3 regions of the Sporofaciens sp. St.21A7 genome follow, and region 1 is predicted to be linked to each of the others. Evidence: predicted binding sites of a transcription regulator. Region 1 holds the regulator's gene; each other region holds the start of a gene.
The links. The regulator HrcA, encoded in region 1, represses chaperone genes, less so after heat shock. The targets are predictions, from matches to a motif close to TGTTAGCACTCNNNNNNNNNGAGTGCTAACA.

Region 1 (5,188 bases):
CGTGGAGCTTGGGATATTGACGACGGACCGGGGTGCGGACGGCAAGATTCATATCACTCTGGAGGTAGCGTCGGAGTGTATCCAGAAGCGTGTGGTGCGTTATGACAAGACGGGGGACAACCATTACGATACAATTTCTGCATTTATCAAAAGTATGCGGGGGTCCGACCCGGATGCAGCGGTCTATTATCTTGCGAAAATGCTGTATGCGGGGGAGGATATTAAGTTTATAGCCAGAAGGATTATGATTTGTGCCTCTGAGGATGTGGGAAATGCAGACCCTATGGCTCTTACCGTGGCGGTGTCAGCGGCACAGGCGGTGGAGCGAATTGGGATGCCGGAGGCGCAGATTATCTTGTCTCAGGCAGTTTTGTATGTGGCGACGGCGCCTAAGAGTAATTCGGCATGTAATGCTGTTTTCGCCGCATTGGAAAATGTAAAGAGCCATAAAACTACGGTTCCGGCCCATTTGCAGGATGCCCATTATAAAGGCTCAAAGAAACTTGGACATGGGATTGGGTATCGGTATGCCCATGACTATCCCAACCATTATGTAAAGCAGCAGTATCTTCCCGATGAGATTCGGGACGCAAGGTTCTATGAGCCGGGGATCAACGGGCATGAGAAGGAAATCCGGGAGTGGATGGAATTTATCCGGGAATCCGCTCAGTAGCAAGGAGGGGTTTACATTTTATATCTGAGAGAGTATAATCGAAGCATAGAAGCAGAGCGTTTCCGTAAAGCCCTGTGCGGCGGCGAAAGCCGGGATGTGCAGGAAAGATGCCGGGGCGTTCTTATATTTAGGAGGGAATATAACAATGAAAGTGTATGACGCAGTAAAAAAAGAAGAAGTAGAAGTAAATGGAACCAAGGGCCTGATTGACATTATGCGGGATGGCCGTCAGGTAGATCTTTATCTGAAGGAGAAGAAGTCGGATGCGGACGGCTACATGAGCTGGGATGTGGAACATTGGTCCAGTATTGATGTTAAGAGGTTCATCCGCTGCTATTCTTTGGAGGGACGAGTATTGGGGGAGTCTACCGGGCATAATATCTATGACTTGGAGAATGAGTTTAAGCCGGAGGAAGCGGCAAAGATTGAGTTGAGCTAATTTACATACGGATATGGGGAAGATGTATCTAAAGAGTTCAGTACATGGATTAATGTTTTATAAGCTGGGAGATGGATTTTCATGGAAATAGGTTTTTGTACAAATAATTATGTGAATACCTATAATAATAAGAGTGTCAAAAACAAAAAGTCATTTGATGGACTGGACATTCTGGGATCGGAAGCGCCAAATGAAGTGAAAGAAGCCTGGAATAAAGCGGAGAAAGAATGTGGTATAAATGGGTATGGGTATGGAGTGAATTCAGGAGGCAAGCTTACGTGCCTTACGAGTCTGTTTGCCATGTCATTGGTGAGCGCTTATAATGGTGGAGGACGTGATATCCTGGGGAATACTGTGTATTCAGCAAAAGCAGCGGTTCAAAAGGCGCTTGACAGTTTAGGAATACCTCAGGATAGTAAAGAAAAAAAGGAGAAGTTTTTTTACGAATCTTTTTTGCGTTTTTTAAACTAAGATACAAATTTGGGTAGGGTAAAACGATTTGTGAAAAAATCGAACCTCTTTCCTTGGTGTTGACCAATTATATTTTCTTACAGGAACCCGGTGAAGGCTGAATTAAACGGGCTTTCAGCCTTCACCGGATTTCTGACTATTTTGATCGTCTAAGCCAAAGAATGGCGTTTTTCTATGAGCAGCTCTAAAACGCGCATAATTACCAAATCTTGAAAGATTCTTCGATTTCCCATAATCCCTTGTATATGTCGCGGATTTCATGATCGGAAAGTTCTTGATGTATGCAGTACATCCATGACTGGTTGCTTTCGTATATAAATGGAATCTCTTCCCCATCTTTGTTTTCCATCGTTGTAATATACACGTCCGGTTCTAGTGTGCTGACACATTTTTTGGCGTCCCGAAAAGCATGCCCCTGAGGGGCGGGCGGACTATCGTCCGACAAAGTATAAAAAAAATATAAAGAGTGTTGACAAAAGAAATGGGGAGTGATACATTAATAGTCGAAGATATTAGCACTCAAAAATGTAGAGTGCTAACAGAAGAATCCGAAAGGAGGAAGCAGACCGTGACAGAACACAGCCTTAGTGACCGCAAGATGAAGATTCTGCATGCAGTCATCCAGAATTATCTCGAGACGGGCGAACCTGTGGGCTCCAGGACGATTTCCAAGTATACGGATTTGAATTTGAGTTCCGCAACGATCCGCAACGAGATGGCTGATCTGGAAGAACTTGGATACATCATGCAGCCGCACACATCGGCGGGACGGATTCCTTCGGATAAGGGTTACAGGCTTTATGTAGATATGCTGATGGAGGAGAAGGAGCAGGAACTCAATGAGATGCAGGAGCAGATGCTTGACAAGGCAGACCGGATGGAACAGCTCCTCAAGCAGGCAGCGAGAGTTTTGGCAAGCAATACGAATTATGCCACCATGGTTTCCACTCCTATGAATAACGCGAATAAGATTAAGTTTATCCAGTTATCTATGGTGGACGCGGAACAGGTGATTGCGGTAATCGTACTTGGCGGCAATGTAATTAAGAGTAAGATTATCCGTGTGGATGAGGCTCTAAGCAATGAGAATCTGTTGAAGCTGAATATGCTCCTTAATACGACGCTGAATGGCATGTCCATTGAAGAGATCAATCTGGGATTGATTGCAAGGCTGAAAGAACAGGCAGGAATACACAGCAGCGTAATCAGTAATGTATTGGATGCAGTGGCGGATGCGATTCAGATAGATGAGGATATGCAGATCTACACGAGCGGTGCGACGAATATTTTTAAGTATCCAGAACTCAGCGATAACCAGAGCGCACAGGAGATTATCAATGCGTTTGAGGAAAAGCAGCAGTTGACGGAACTAGTGACACAGACACTAGCGAAGGATGACAATACCGGAATTCAGGTATACATTGGAGATGAGACCCCGGTTCAGACGATGAAAGACTGCAGCGTTGTTACCGCAACTTATGAATTAGGTGACGGCATGAAGGGAACGATAGGTATTATCGGACCAAAGAGAATGGATTATGAACATGTATTAAAGTCAATGAAAAGGCTCCAGAACGAGCTGGATCAGATGTTTCATAAAAAAGAATAGAAAGGTGGAATAACCCTTGGAGAAGCATAAGGAGAAAAGCCAGGAAGAGATGGTAAAAGAAGCCGTAGAGGAAGCGAAGAAAGCAGCAGAGGAGTCAAAAAGTTCCAAGGCGGCAGACGAGGCAGAACCTAAGGACGGCTGTGAAGACGAGACAACAGAGAATGCCGAAGGACAGGAGGGCTGCGAAGACGGCGAAGACGCAGAAGCCCAAGACCAGGAAGGGGATGTGAAAGACGGAGAGAACGGTCAGAAATCCGGGAAGAAGTTCTTTGGAAAGAAGCCCAAGAAGGATAAGAAAGACGAGAAGATTGAAGAGCTGACAGACCGGCTCACCCGTCAGATGGCAGAGTTTGATAACTTCCGCAAGCGTACGGATAAGGAGAAGTCCCAGATGTACGAGATAGGTGCGAAAGATATCATAGATAAGATTCTTCCGGTAGTTGACAATTTCGAGCGAGGGCTTGGGGCTGTCAAGGAGGAGGAAAAGGAAGATCCCTTTATTCAGGGGATGGAGAAGGTGTATAAGCAATTAATGACCACGTTAGAGAGCGCAGGAGTCAAGCCGATTGAGGCAGTGGGGCAGGAATTCAACCCAGATTTCCACAACGCGGTGATGCATGTGGAGGATGAGAATTTCGGTGAGAACACGGTAGCTGAGGAATTCCAGAAAGGCTACATGTACCGCGATTCCGTAGTAAGGCACAGCATGGTCAAAGTAGCAAATTAACAGGAGGAAATAAAAATGGGCAAAATCATAGGTATTGACTTAGGTACAACAAACAGTTGTGTGGCAGTTATGGAAGGTGGCCAGCCGACGGTCATCGCAAATACAGAAGGCGCAAGGACCACACCGTCCGTAGTGGCATTTTCCAAGACGGGAGAGCGTCTGGTAGGCGAGCCTGCAAAGCGTCAGGCGGTGACAAACGCAGAGAGAACCATTTCTTCAATCAAGAGAGAGATGGGAAGCGATTTCAGAGTGACCATCGATGAGAAGAAGTATTCTCCGCAGGAGATTTCAGCGATGATTCTCCAGAAGTTAAAGGCAGACGCAGAAGGTTATCTGGGCGAGAAGGTAACAGAAGCGGTTATCACTGTACCTGCTTATTTCAATGATGCACAGCGTCAGGCAACCAAGGATGCCGGTAAGATTGCGGGCTTAGATGTGAAGCGTATCATCAATGAGCCTACGGCGGCGGCGCTTGCATATGGCCTTGACAACGAGAAAGAGCAGAAGATTATGGTCTATGACTTAGGAGGCGGTACGTTCGACGTTTCCGTCATCGAGATTGGCGACGGCGTCATCGAAGTATTATCTACGGCAGGAAATAACCGTCTTGGCGGAGATGACTTTGACCAGAAACTTACGGACTATATGATCGCAGAATTCAAGAAGCAGGAAAGCGTGGATTTATCTACGGATAAGATGGCGCTCCAGAGATTAAAAGAAGCGGCAGAGAAGGCGAAGAAAGAGCTGTCTTCCGCAACCACAACGAATATCAACCTGCCATTTATCACAGCGACGGCAGAAGGACCGAAGCATTTCGATATGAACCTGACAAGGGCGAAGTTCGACGAACTGACCCATGACCTTGTTGAGAAGACTTCCGAGCCGGTGAAGAGAGCGCTTTCCGATGCTGGAATCAACGCTTCCGAGCTTGGCCAGGTATTGCTGGTAGGCGGTTCTACACGTATCCCGGCAGTACAGGAGGAAGTAAAGAGGCTAACAGGAAAAGAGCCTAGCAAATCTCTGAACCCAGATGAGTGTGTAGCCCTCGGCGCGTCCGTACAGGGTGGAAAGCTTGCAGGAGACGCAGGCGCAGGAGACATCCTTCTTCTGGACGTAACTCCGCTGTCACTGTCTATTGAGACGATGGGCGGTGTTGCCACAAGGCTGATTGAGAGAAATACTACAATCCCGACTAAGAAGAGCCAGATCTTCTCAACGGCGGCAGATAACCAGACAGCCGTTGATATCAACGTTGTACAGGGCGAGAGA
Region 2 (5,188 bases), 380 kb from region 1:
GTGTTCAGTCCGTGGCGCTTCGTATCATAGCCGACCGAGAAGAGGAAATTAATGCATTCATACCGGAGGAATACTGGACATTGGATGCGAACCTGAAAGTCGAAGGGGAGAGAAAGCCTCTGACGGCAAAATTCTACGGTACGGATAAAAAGAAGATGACGATTCACTCCAAGGAAGAGCTGGATGAAATTCTAAAAGAAATCGACGGGGCAAAGTACACCGTAGAAGATATCAAAAAGAGCGAGAGGACGAAAAAGGCGCCGGTTCCGTTTACCACCAGCACTTTGCAGCAGGAGGCGTCGAAAGCCTTGAATTTTGCTACTTCTAAGACGATGCGTATCGCGCAGCAGCTTTACGAGGGAATTGACATTAAAGGAAACGGAACAGTAGGCCTGATTACTTACCTGCGTACGGATTCCACGAGGATATCGGAGGAAGCAGACGCCAATGTGCGTGAGTATATTGCGGCGAATTACGGGCAGGAATATGCGGCGGCAGGAGAGGCGAAGAGCGGGAACGGGCATAAGAATATTCAGGATGCCCACGAGGCGATCCGTCCCACCGATGTGAGCCGGACGCCCGTCTCGATGAAGGAATCCCTGAGCAGGGATCAGTTCCGGCTGTACCAGCTTATCTGGAAACGGTTCGTAGCAAGCCGGATGCAGCCCGCCAGATACGAGACGACTTCTGTCCGGATTGCGGCAGGCCGGTATCGGTTTACGGTGGCGGCTTCAAAGATTGTCTTTGAAGGTTTCCGTTCGGTGTACACAGAAGCCGGAGAAGAGAAAGAGGAGAATAACGTACTGCTCAAGAGCCTGGATAAGGATTCCCAACTCACGAAGATAGATTTTGAGCCGAAGCAGCATTTTACCCAGCCCCCGGCACACTATACGGAGGCGGCGCTGGTAAAGACTCTGGAGGAATGGGGAATCGGGCGTCCAAGTACCTATGCCCCTACCATCTCTACCATCATAGCAAGGCGCTATGTAGCAAAGGAGAATAAGAACCTGTACCTGACTGAGATTGGGGAAGTGGTCAACAATATTATGAAACAATCCTTCCCAAGTATTGTGGATGTGAACTTTACCGCCAATATGGAGAGCCTTTTAGACAGCGTCGCGGAAGGCAAGGTGAACTGGCGGACAATTATTGAGAATTTCTATCCGGATCTTGAGGAAGCGGTGGAAAAGGCGGAAGAAGAGCAGGAACGGGTGAAGATAGAGGATGAGGTAACAGACGTTATCTGCGACCAGTGCGGGAGGAACATGGTCATCAAGTACGGCCCCCACGGACGTTTCCTTGCCTGTCCGGGATTCCCGGAATGCAGGAACACCAAGCCTTATCTTGAGAAGATCGGAGTTCCATGCCCGGTGTGCGGCAAAGAGGTGGTGCTGCGCAAGACGAAGAAGGGAAGGAAATATTATGGATGTGAAGATAACCCGGAATGTGAATTCATGTCCTGGCAGAAGCCTTCCTTAAAGAAATGCCCCCGCTGCGGCAGCTACATGGTGGAGAAAGGGAACAAGCTTCTCTGCAGTGACGAGAAGTGCGGATATGTGGAAAATAAAGAAAATAGCAAGAATTGAGTAAGAGTTGTAAAAATAATTTGGATATTCATTGAAAAAAAAAGAATTGTATGATAATATTACTTGCAAAGGATGGAGGTATGTCAATGAGTGTACAATTATTAGATAAGACCAGAAAGATCAATAAATTACTGCACAATAATAATTCAAGTAAGGTAGTATTTAATGATATTTGTGAAGTGCTTACTGAAATCTTGGATTCAAATGTGCTGGTAGTGAGCAGGAAGGGAAAGGTACTTGGAGGAAGCAAGTGCGGCAACGTACCGTATATCAAGGAGCTGATCGAGCAGGAGGTGGGCAGGCATATTGATCCTATGCTCAACGAGAGACTGCTGAGCATCCTATCCACCAAGGAGAATGTGAATCTGCAGACGCTTGGATTTTCCGGGAGTGCGGTACAGGGATATCAGGCAATCATCACCCCGATTGATATTGCGGGAGAACGTTTAGGGACTCTGTTCATTTATAAGAAAGAACAGATGTATGAGATTGATGATATCATTTTAAGTGAATATGGAACGACAGTGGTTGGCCTGGAGATGCTCCGCTCCGTCAATGAAGAGAGTGCGGAAGAGACACGGAAGGAACATATCGTGCAGTCAGCAATCAGTACGCTGTCCTATTCGGAACTGGAAGCGATTATCCATATCTTTGAAGAGCTGGATGGTACGGAAGGAATTCTGGTAGCGAGCAAGATTGCAGACAGGGTCGGTATAACCAGATCCGTGATTGTCAACGCCCTTAGGAAGTTCGAGAGCGCGGGAGTGATTGAGTCCCGCTCATCGGGAATGAAGGGGACTTACATTAAGGTCGTGAATGATTTTGTATTTACGGAATTGGAACATATTAAGGCAGAACGTATGAAATAAACATCTGTGTGGTTGGATTAAGAGCCTGGGAAGAGGGCTGATCTAACCGCACATAAATTTATATTAGAGATTGCGGAGGGAGAGCTTACATGTATGAGGGGAGCCGGGCGGATATCAGGATGAACCGCATGGTGCTGAAAGAGGGAAGATTTGACGAGAAAGTACATCATTGTCATATTATCACGTATAAACCGGAAGAGGAGTGCATATACTTGGTAGCAGAGGATACAGAAGTCACTGAATTTTCACTGGATGGGAATTACGAGTGCAGAATCAAGTTATCGGAAGGGGATACGGCGTGTATCGGTTCCATCGTGGAAAGATACTGGAATAAGGCGGGAAGGGTCTTGAAATTTCGGATTAAGAATGGATTTTATAAAAATCTTGTAAACTAAATATAAAGTGTGTTGACAAAGTCGAAAGAGAGTGCTATTTTATTACTAGAGTTTTTTAGCACTCTCTTTTTATGAGTGCTAACAAAAAGATAGATATCATCAAAAGGAGGCATAAATTATGAAGTTAGTACCATTAGGAGACAGAGTTGTATTAAAGCAGCTTATTGCAGAAGAGACCACCAAGTCAGGAATCGTGATTCCTGGACAGTCCAAGGAGAAGCCGCAGCAGGCGGAAGTCATTGCAGTTGGACCTGGCGGAACCGTAGACGGGAAAGAAGTGAAGATGAATGTGTCAGTTGGGCAGCAGGTAATTTATTCCAAATATTCAGGGACGAACGTAGAGGTTGACGATGAAGAATATATCATCGTTAAGCAGGATGACATCCTTGCAATCTGCGAGTAATTTTATAAGGAATGATATCAGTTTGAAGCAGATAGGCGCATGTAATTAAAAAATCAGATAATCATAGATTTAGGAGGCAGACAGACATGGCAAAGGAAATTAAATACGGCGCAGAAGCCAGAAGCGCATTGGAATCAGGAGTGAATCAGCTGGCAGATACAGTAAGGGTAACACTTGGACCTAAGGGACGCAACGTTGTTCTTGATAAGTCTTTCGGCGCACCGTTAATTACCAATGACGGTGTGACAATCGCAAAAGAAATCGAGCTTGAAGATGCATTTGAGAACATGGGCGCACAGCTCATCAAGGAAGTTGCATCTAAGACCAACGATGTTGCCGGCGACGGAACAACGACTGCGACCGTGCTTGCACAGGCTATGGTGCATGAAGGAATGAAGAACTTAGCGGCAGGCGCGAATCCGATTATCCTGCGCAAAGGAATGAAGAAGGCTACGGATACAGCGGTAGAGGCGATTGCGAAGATGTCAAGCAAGCTGAAAGACAAAGACCAGATTGCGAGGGTAGCTGCAATTTCCGCAGGGGATGACGAAGTAGGCGAGATGGTTGCAGACGCAATGGAGAAAGTTTCCAATGACGGCGTTATTACCATTGAAGAGTCTAAGACCATGAAGACAGAGCTTGATCTGGTAGAAGGTATGCAGTTCGACCGCGGATATGTGTCTGCATATATGGCAACAGATATGGATAAGATGGAAGCAGTCTTAGAAGATCCATATATTTTGATTACAGATAAGAAGATTTCTAATATTCAGGACATCCTTCCTCTGTTAGAGCAGATCGTACAGTCAGGCGCTAGATTGCTGATTATTGCCGAGGATGTAGAGGGCGAAGCTCTTACGACCCTGATTGTCAATAAGCTGCGCGGAACATTCAATGTTGCGGCAGTAAAGGCGCCGGGATATGGCGACAGAAGGAAAGAGATGCTCAAAGACATCGCAATCCTCACAGGCGGCCAGGTGGTATCCGACGAGCTTGGCATGGATCTGAAAGAGACGACCATGGATCAGTTGGGACGTGCGAAGTCTGTAAAGGTTCAGAAGGAGAATACCGTTATCGTTGACGGCATGGGTGACAAGAAAGAGATTTCTGACCGCGTAGCACAGATCAAGATGCAGATTGAAGAGACGACATCTGATTTCGATAAAGAGAAACTTCAGGAGAGGCTGGCGAAGCTGGCAGGAGGCGTTGCAGTTATCCGTGTAGGCGCTGCTACCGAGACAGAGATGAAGGAAGCGAAGCTCCGTATGGAAGATGCGCTTGCAGCGACCAGAGCAGCAGTGGAAGAAGGAATTATCGCAGGAGGCGGTTCTGCTTATATCCACGCTGCAAAAGAAGTGGCAAAACTGGCAGAGGATCTTTGCGGAGACGAGAAGACAGGCGCGAATGTGGTATTGAAGGCTCTGGAATCCCCATTATTCCATATTGCGGCCAACGCAGGACTGGAAGGTTCCGTGATTATCAATAAGGTAAAAGAATCTGCTCCTGGCGCGGGATTCGATGTGCTGACAGAGAATTATGTGGATATGGTAGAGTGCGGAATCCTTGATCCGGCTAAGGTTACAAGAAGCGCACTGCAGAATGCGACAAGCGTTGCGTCCACCCTGCTGACGACTGAGTCTGTTGTTGCCAATATCAAAGAAGAGACTCCGGCTATGCCGGCAGGCGCAGGCGGCGGAATGGGCATGATGTAAGAAAGGCGCATTTGACGGCCATTGCGTGAAATTAAGAGGACTTCTCGTAGGAGGGGTTCTCTTTTTCTTTCCTTAATTTATTGGACAAAAGCCCATCCGCCCATTATGGATATTTATTGGACGGTTGCACAGTCCGGTGAGGTATGATACAATACATATTAATCACACTACAGGGGAAGAAATTTACACGCTTGCCCAATAAAGACTACGGAGGAGTAGAGGA
Region 3 (5,188 bases), 920 kb from region 1:
TACCGAAGGTATATCCGCTGGACAGGTCTGCATACTGGTAAGTCTCCGCCCGTTCCGCCGAATACTGGGCGCTGCCTACCAGGTCCGCCTTGTGCTCGGCCACAAGGGTAAGCGCCGCATCCCAGTCCTTACATTCCACATATTCAATTTCCCAGTTGGTATAGTTGCGTAACGCTTCCAGATAATCCACATCCATACCGATATAGCTGCCGTCTTCCCCTTTCATATGGTATCCGTTCATTGGGAAAAACGCGACCTTTACCGTCCGCTTTTCTGCCGCGTGGGCGGTGTGTGGCATGAATCCGGCAGACATGCACGCTGTCAGAATCAGGCATAGAAAAATTAACGCGCCACGTTTCAATCTTCTGTTTTTCATTCCTGCTAACATCCCTTTCATTCCCCGCAAACTGAATGTCCCCCAACCGTTAAGTAAATACGGGCCTTATTGTTACTATTATACCAAATCGCAGGCATAATGACTATACTTCCAATGAAAAAACTACAAGTAAACAAAAGGACTGAGGCTGCGATTTTGCAACAGCCCCAGTCCTTGATAGGAATGGCCTAATACAGAAACAGAATATCTTCATGCCCGGAGGAATCCCTGGTTCCTTGTTCCTTCATTTCCAGTTCCTCCTGAACCCTTTTTTCCACAGACGCCGGCGCTGGCATAATCTCCTGTCCCTCCTTCCAGATGGTAAATCGTTTATTATGCTTGCCCTGATAATATATGAATGAGTTTTTATGGACTGCTGCAGGAAAGTCCCAAAAGTCGCTGTCATCCGGGAAAATCTCTTCCTGCCCAACGGTCTCTTCGGCGGGAACTACGAAGGAGTATGTCTGGGAATCCAACCGGCCAAGAAATACTTGTTCCAATCTGGATACTTTCTCAAGGGACAGACAGCTTTCTCCATTGTCATAAGATTCGGAATATTCACTGTCAGGAGAGTCGATCCTGTCGCCATATGAAATAGGGGAGCAAGGATGCTCGCTTTCTAACGTAATATAGAAATCCCCGTTTTCTAACTGGTATAGTTCCGTCATTTGCATATCTTCGACTGCCACGCGTCTGTCGAACAGGTAAAGCTCCGGATTATACTCTTTTACTAAAGAAAGGGAGGTTGAAACCACGAATACCATAATGGCTGCCGACAGGACAACGACCACTTTCAGCCAGTTAATCTGCCGGGAAATCCGCCGTAACGTCTCGATACCATCCGAAGCAGAAGAGCCGGATTCATTGCCGTTCTTTGCGCCGGTTCCGTCCTGCGCAAGAGTGACAGGAGGAAGTTCGGAGTTTAACGCATCCAGATATTCACGGCAATCCTCACATTCAGGCAGATGCCCTTCAATCAAATCCTTACTTTTCTCGCTGCATACGTCATCTTTATAGAGGGGCAGCAAATCTCTAATTACATCACAAGATATTTTATTCATAACGATCTCCTTTCTGCCGCCGTTTTCAGGCGGCCGCTTCTTCTTAATCCTGCATATGCTCCCGTATCTTGAGCCTTGCCCGGTGGTAGGTGACTCTTGCCCAGTTTTCCTGCTTTTCAAAGATTTCTGCGATTTCCTTAAAACTTAAATCACCAAGTACCCTGAGAGTAAAGACTTCCTTGTACGGCTCGCTCAGGCAATGAAGGACTTTATAGATGGAGAGGGCTTCGCCTTTTCGGATACAGATATCCTCCACGTCCGAATCGTCCGGCATATCTTCCAGGGCTTCGGAGTGTACCGGCTTTTTCTTACGTGTGCCGGAGATATAGAGATTCTTGGCTATCTGGCAGAGCCATGTCTTCACAGAGCAGTTCCCGCGGAAATTTTTGGCTTCTTTGAGCGCTTTGAAAAACGTTTCCTGAGTAATCTCTTCGGCAATGTGCGGATCCTTACTCATTGCCAGTACAAACAGATAAACGTCTTTAAAAAATCGTTCATACAGATCGTCAAAATCAATCTTCATTCCCTCACCTCCTTCATTTGCTAATTAGACGCATGACTTGGCGTTTCGTTACAAAGATTATAAGATATTTTTTTAATCCTAATTAAAAAAATTTCATAAAATTGGTTTTTTAGCTAAAAATGTATGGAAAAATAGGTTATAATAAAGTATATTATATATTTTTATGCAGAAAGGAAGATAAAAGATGGCAGCATTACATTTGACAAAGGAAAATTTTAAGAAAGAGGTATTGGAGTCTGATGTGCCGGTTCTGGTTGATTTCTGGGCGACATGGTGCGGACCCTGCCAGATGGTAGGACCGATTATCGAGGAGATTGCGGGAGAGGTCACAGATGCGAAGATTTGTAAGGTGGACGTAGATGAGAACCCGGAACTGGCGAAGGAGTATCGGGTAATGTCAATCCCGACGCTGATGGTCTTCAAGAACGGAGAGGCGGTTAAAAGGGAAGTTGGCGCGAAGCCAAAGGATGAGATTTTGGACATGCTGAAATAGAGGCAGGAGAAGGCGTACTAAGTGATATTGAGAATTGTTGTGAAGTCAGTGATTAGGGCTTCACAAAATTTTTATAAAAGAATTAGCACTCAATCCTTGACAGTGCTAACAAAATGCGTTAATGTTATATTGTAAATAGAACACCAACTAATTCAGCATTAAAAAGGAGGCTGTACTATGAATATAAATAAATTTACGCAGAAATCCATGCAGGCAGTGAACCAATGTGAGCGGGTAGCGCTGGAATACGGCAACCAGGAGATTGAACAGGAGCATCTCCTCTATGGGTTGCTGACTCAGGAGGACAGCTTGATACTCAAGCTCATGGAGAAGATGGGAATCGACAAGAACACGATTCTTGAACGGACAGAGGAAGCCCTTAGGAAACGGACCAAAGTACAGGGCGGCCAGCAGTTTATCGGGCAGGATTTGAATAAAGCGCTCATCCACGCCGAAGACGAAGCGCGGCAGATGGGGGATGAATATGTATCCGTTGAGCACATTTTCCTGTCCCTCCTGAAATACCCCAACAGAGAACTCAAGACCATTTTCCGGGAAATGGGCATCAAACGGGATGACTTCCTGAAAGCATTGTCCACGGTCAGAGGCAACCAGCGTGTGACCAGCGATAACCCGGAAGATACCTATGACACCCTGAACAAATACGGCTCAGACCTGGTAGAGCGCGCAAGGGAGCAGAAATTAGACCCGGTGATTGGGCGGGACTCAGAAATCCGCAATGTAATCAGGATTCTTTCCCGTAAGACGAAGAATAATCCTGTACTGATTGGAGAACCTGGCGTCGGCAAGACGGCTGTGGTAGAGGGATTGGCGCAGAGAATCGTCCGGGGCGACGTGCCGGAAGGACTGAAGGACAAGACCATTTTCTCTCTGGACATGGGCGCGCTGGTAGCAGGCGCAAAATACCGGGGCGAGTTCGAGGAGCGTCTGAAAGCCGTACTGGAGGATGTGAAGAACAGCGACGGCAGGATCATCCTGTTCATCGACGAGCTGCATACCATTGTAGGGGCAGGCAAGACAGACGGCGCCATGGATGCTGGCAATATGCTAAAGCCGATGCTGGCAAGAGGGGAACTTCATTGTATCGGAGCGACGACGCTGGATGAATACCGGCAGTATATCGAGAAGGATGCCGCTCTGGAACGGCGTTTCCAGCCGGTGATGGTGGATGAGCCGACGGTGGAGGATGCCATTTCCATTCTCCGGGGGCTGAAAGATCGTTATGAGGTATTCCACGGGGTGAAGATTACGGACAGCGCGCTGGTAGCGGCGGCAACTTTGTCGGAGCGGTATATTTCCGACCGTTTCCTTCCGGACAAGGCAATCGACCTGGTAGACGAGGCGTGTGCGCTGATTAAGACGGAGCTTGACTCTATGCCCGCCGAGTTAGACGAACTCCAGAGGAAGATTATGCAGATGGAGATTGAGGAGGCAGCGCTCAAGAAGGAAGACGACCGGCTGAGCCGGGAGCGGCTAGAACACTTGCAGCAGGAATTGGCGGAGCTTAGGGAAGAGTTTGCTGGAAAGAAAGCACAGTGGGATAACGAAAAGGTGGATGTGGAGCGCGTCCGGAAACTTAGGGAAGAGATTGAGCAGGTACACAAGGATATCGAGAAGGCGCAGCAGTCCTATGACCTGAATAAAGCAGCGGAGTTACAGTATGGGAAACTTCCTCAGTTACAGAAGCAGTTAGAGGCAGAAGAAGCAAAAGTTAAGGATGAAGAGAAGTCTCTGGTTCATGAGAGCGTGACCGACGAGGAAATCGGAAAAATCGTATCCCGGTGGACGGGGATTCCGGTCACAAAACTTAATGAGAGTGAGCGCAGCAAGACCCTTCATCTGGCGGAAGAGCTTCATAAGCGGGTGATTGGGCAGGATGAAGGCGTGGAATTAGTGACAGAGGCGATTATCCGTTCCAAGGCTGGGATTAAAGATCCCACGAAGCCCATTGGCTCATTTCTGTTCCTTGGACCTACGGGCGTGGGGAAGACCGAGCTTGCAAAGGCTCTTGCAGAGAGCCTGTTCGACGACGAGGGCAACATGGTGCGGATTGACATGAGCGAATATATGGAGAAGTATTCTGTGTCAAGACTCATTGGGGCGCCTCCGGGATATGTGGGATATGACGAAGGCGGCCAGTTGACCGAGGCAGTCCGCAGGAAACCCTATTCCGTAGTGTTGTTCGACGAGGTGGAGAAAGCCCATCCAGACGTGTTCAATGTGCTGCTTCAGGTGTTGGACGACGGGCGGATTACGGATTCCCAGGGGCGTACCGTGGACTTTAAGAATACGATTCTGATTATGACGTCTAATATTGGTTCTTCCTATTTATTAGAAGGAATTGATGACCAGGGGAATATCAGCGAGGAAAGCCAGAAGATGGTCATGGATGATTTAAGGGCACATTTCAGGCCAGAATTCTTGAACCGGCTGGATGAGACGATTCTGTTCAAGCCGTTGACGAAAGGCGATATTTATCATATTATTGACTTGTTGGTGGCAGATGTCAACAAACGTCTGGCGGACAGGGAGATTTCTATTTCACTTACGGAGGCGGCGAAGAATTATGTGGTAGAGGGCGGATACGACCCGACTTATGGGGCAAGGCCGCTGAAACGATATCTCCAGAAGAATGTAGAGACGATGGCGGCAAGGCTGATGCTAAAGGGAGACATAGGGGCGCAGGATACTATCGTGCTGGATGTGGAGAATGG

Region 2: AC6I3O_RS16780 (co-chaperone GroES) is a predicted target of HrcA. The motif match lies at 2,904-2,934, and genes of this name have one in related genera.
Region 3: clpB (ATP-dependent chaperone ClpB) is a predicted target of HrcA. The motif match lies at 2,534-2,564, and genes of this name have one in related genera.

What each region holds. Positions count from the first base shown of each region.
Region 1 covers NZ_BAAGFN010000001.1:3,030,750-3,035,937, reverse strand. Annotated here, with positions in the region: gene AC6I3O_RS14890 (replication-associated recombination protein A) at 1-673, shown strand, start outside; gene AC6I3O_RS14885 (hypothetical protein) at 819-1,112, shown strand; gene AC6I3O_RS14880 (hypothetical protein) at 1,194-1,583, shown strand; gene hrcA (heat-inducible transcriptional repressor HrcA) at 2,182-3,192, shown strand; gene grpE (nucleotide exchange factor GrpE) at 3,209-3,919, shown strand; gene dnaK (molecular chaperone DnaK) at 3,935-5,188, shown strand, end outside.
Region 2 covers NZ_BAAGFN010000001.1:3,406,096-3,411,283, reverse strand. Annotated here, with positions in the region: gene topA (type I DNA topoisomerase) at 1-1,586, shown strand, start outside; gene codY (GTP-sensing pleiotropic transcriptional regulator CodY) at 1,673-2,455, shown strand; gene AC6I3O_RS16785 (hypothetical protein) at 2,545-2,850, shown strand; gene AC6I3O_RS16780 (co-chaperone GroES) at 2,969-3,253, shown strand; gene groL (chaperonin GroEL) at 3,340-4,965, shown strand; gene AC6I3O_RS16770 (DUF6106 family protein) at 5,188-5,188, shown strand, end outside.
Region 3 covers NZ_BAAGFN010000001.1:3,951,360-3,956,547, reverse strand. Annotated here, with positions in the region: gene AC6I3O_RS19590 (EAL domain-containing protein) at 1-376, opposite strand, end outside; gene AC6I3O_RS19585 (zf-HC2 domain-containing protein) at 565-1,437, opposite strand; gene AC6I3O_RS19580 (RNA polymerase sigma factor) at 1,481-1,960, opposite strand; gene trxA (thioredoxin) at 2,145-2,453, shown strand; gene clpB (ATP-dependent chaperone ClpB) at 2,631-5,188, shown strand, end outside.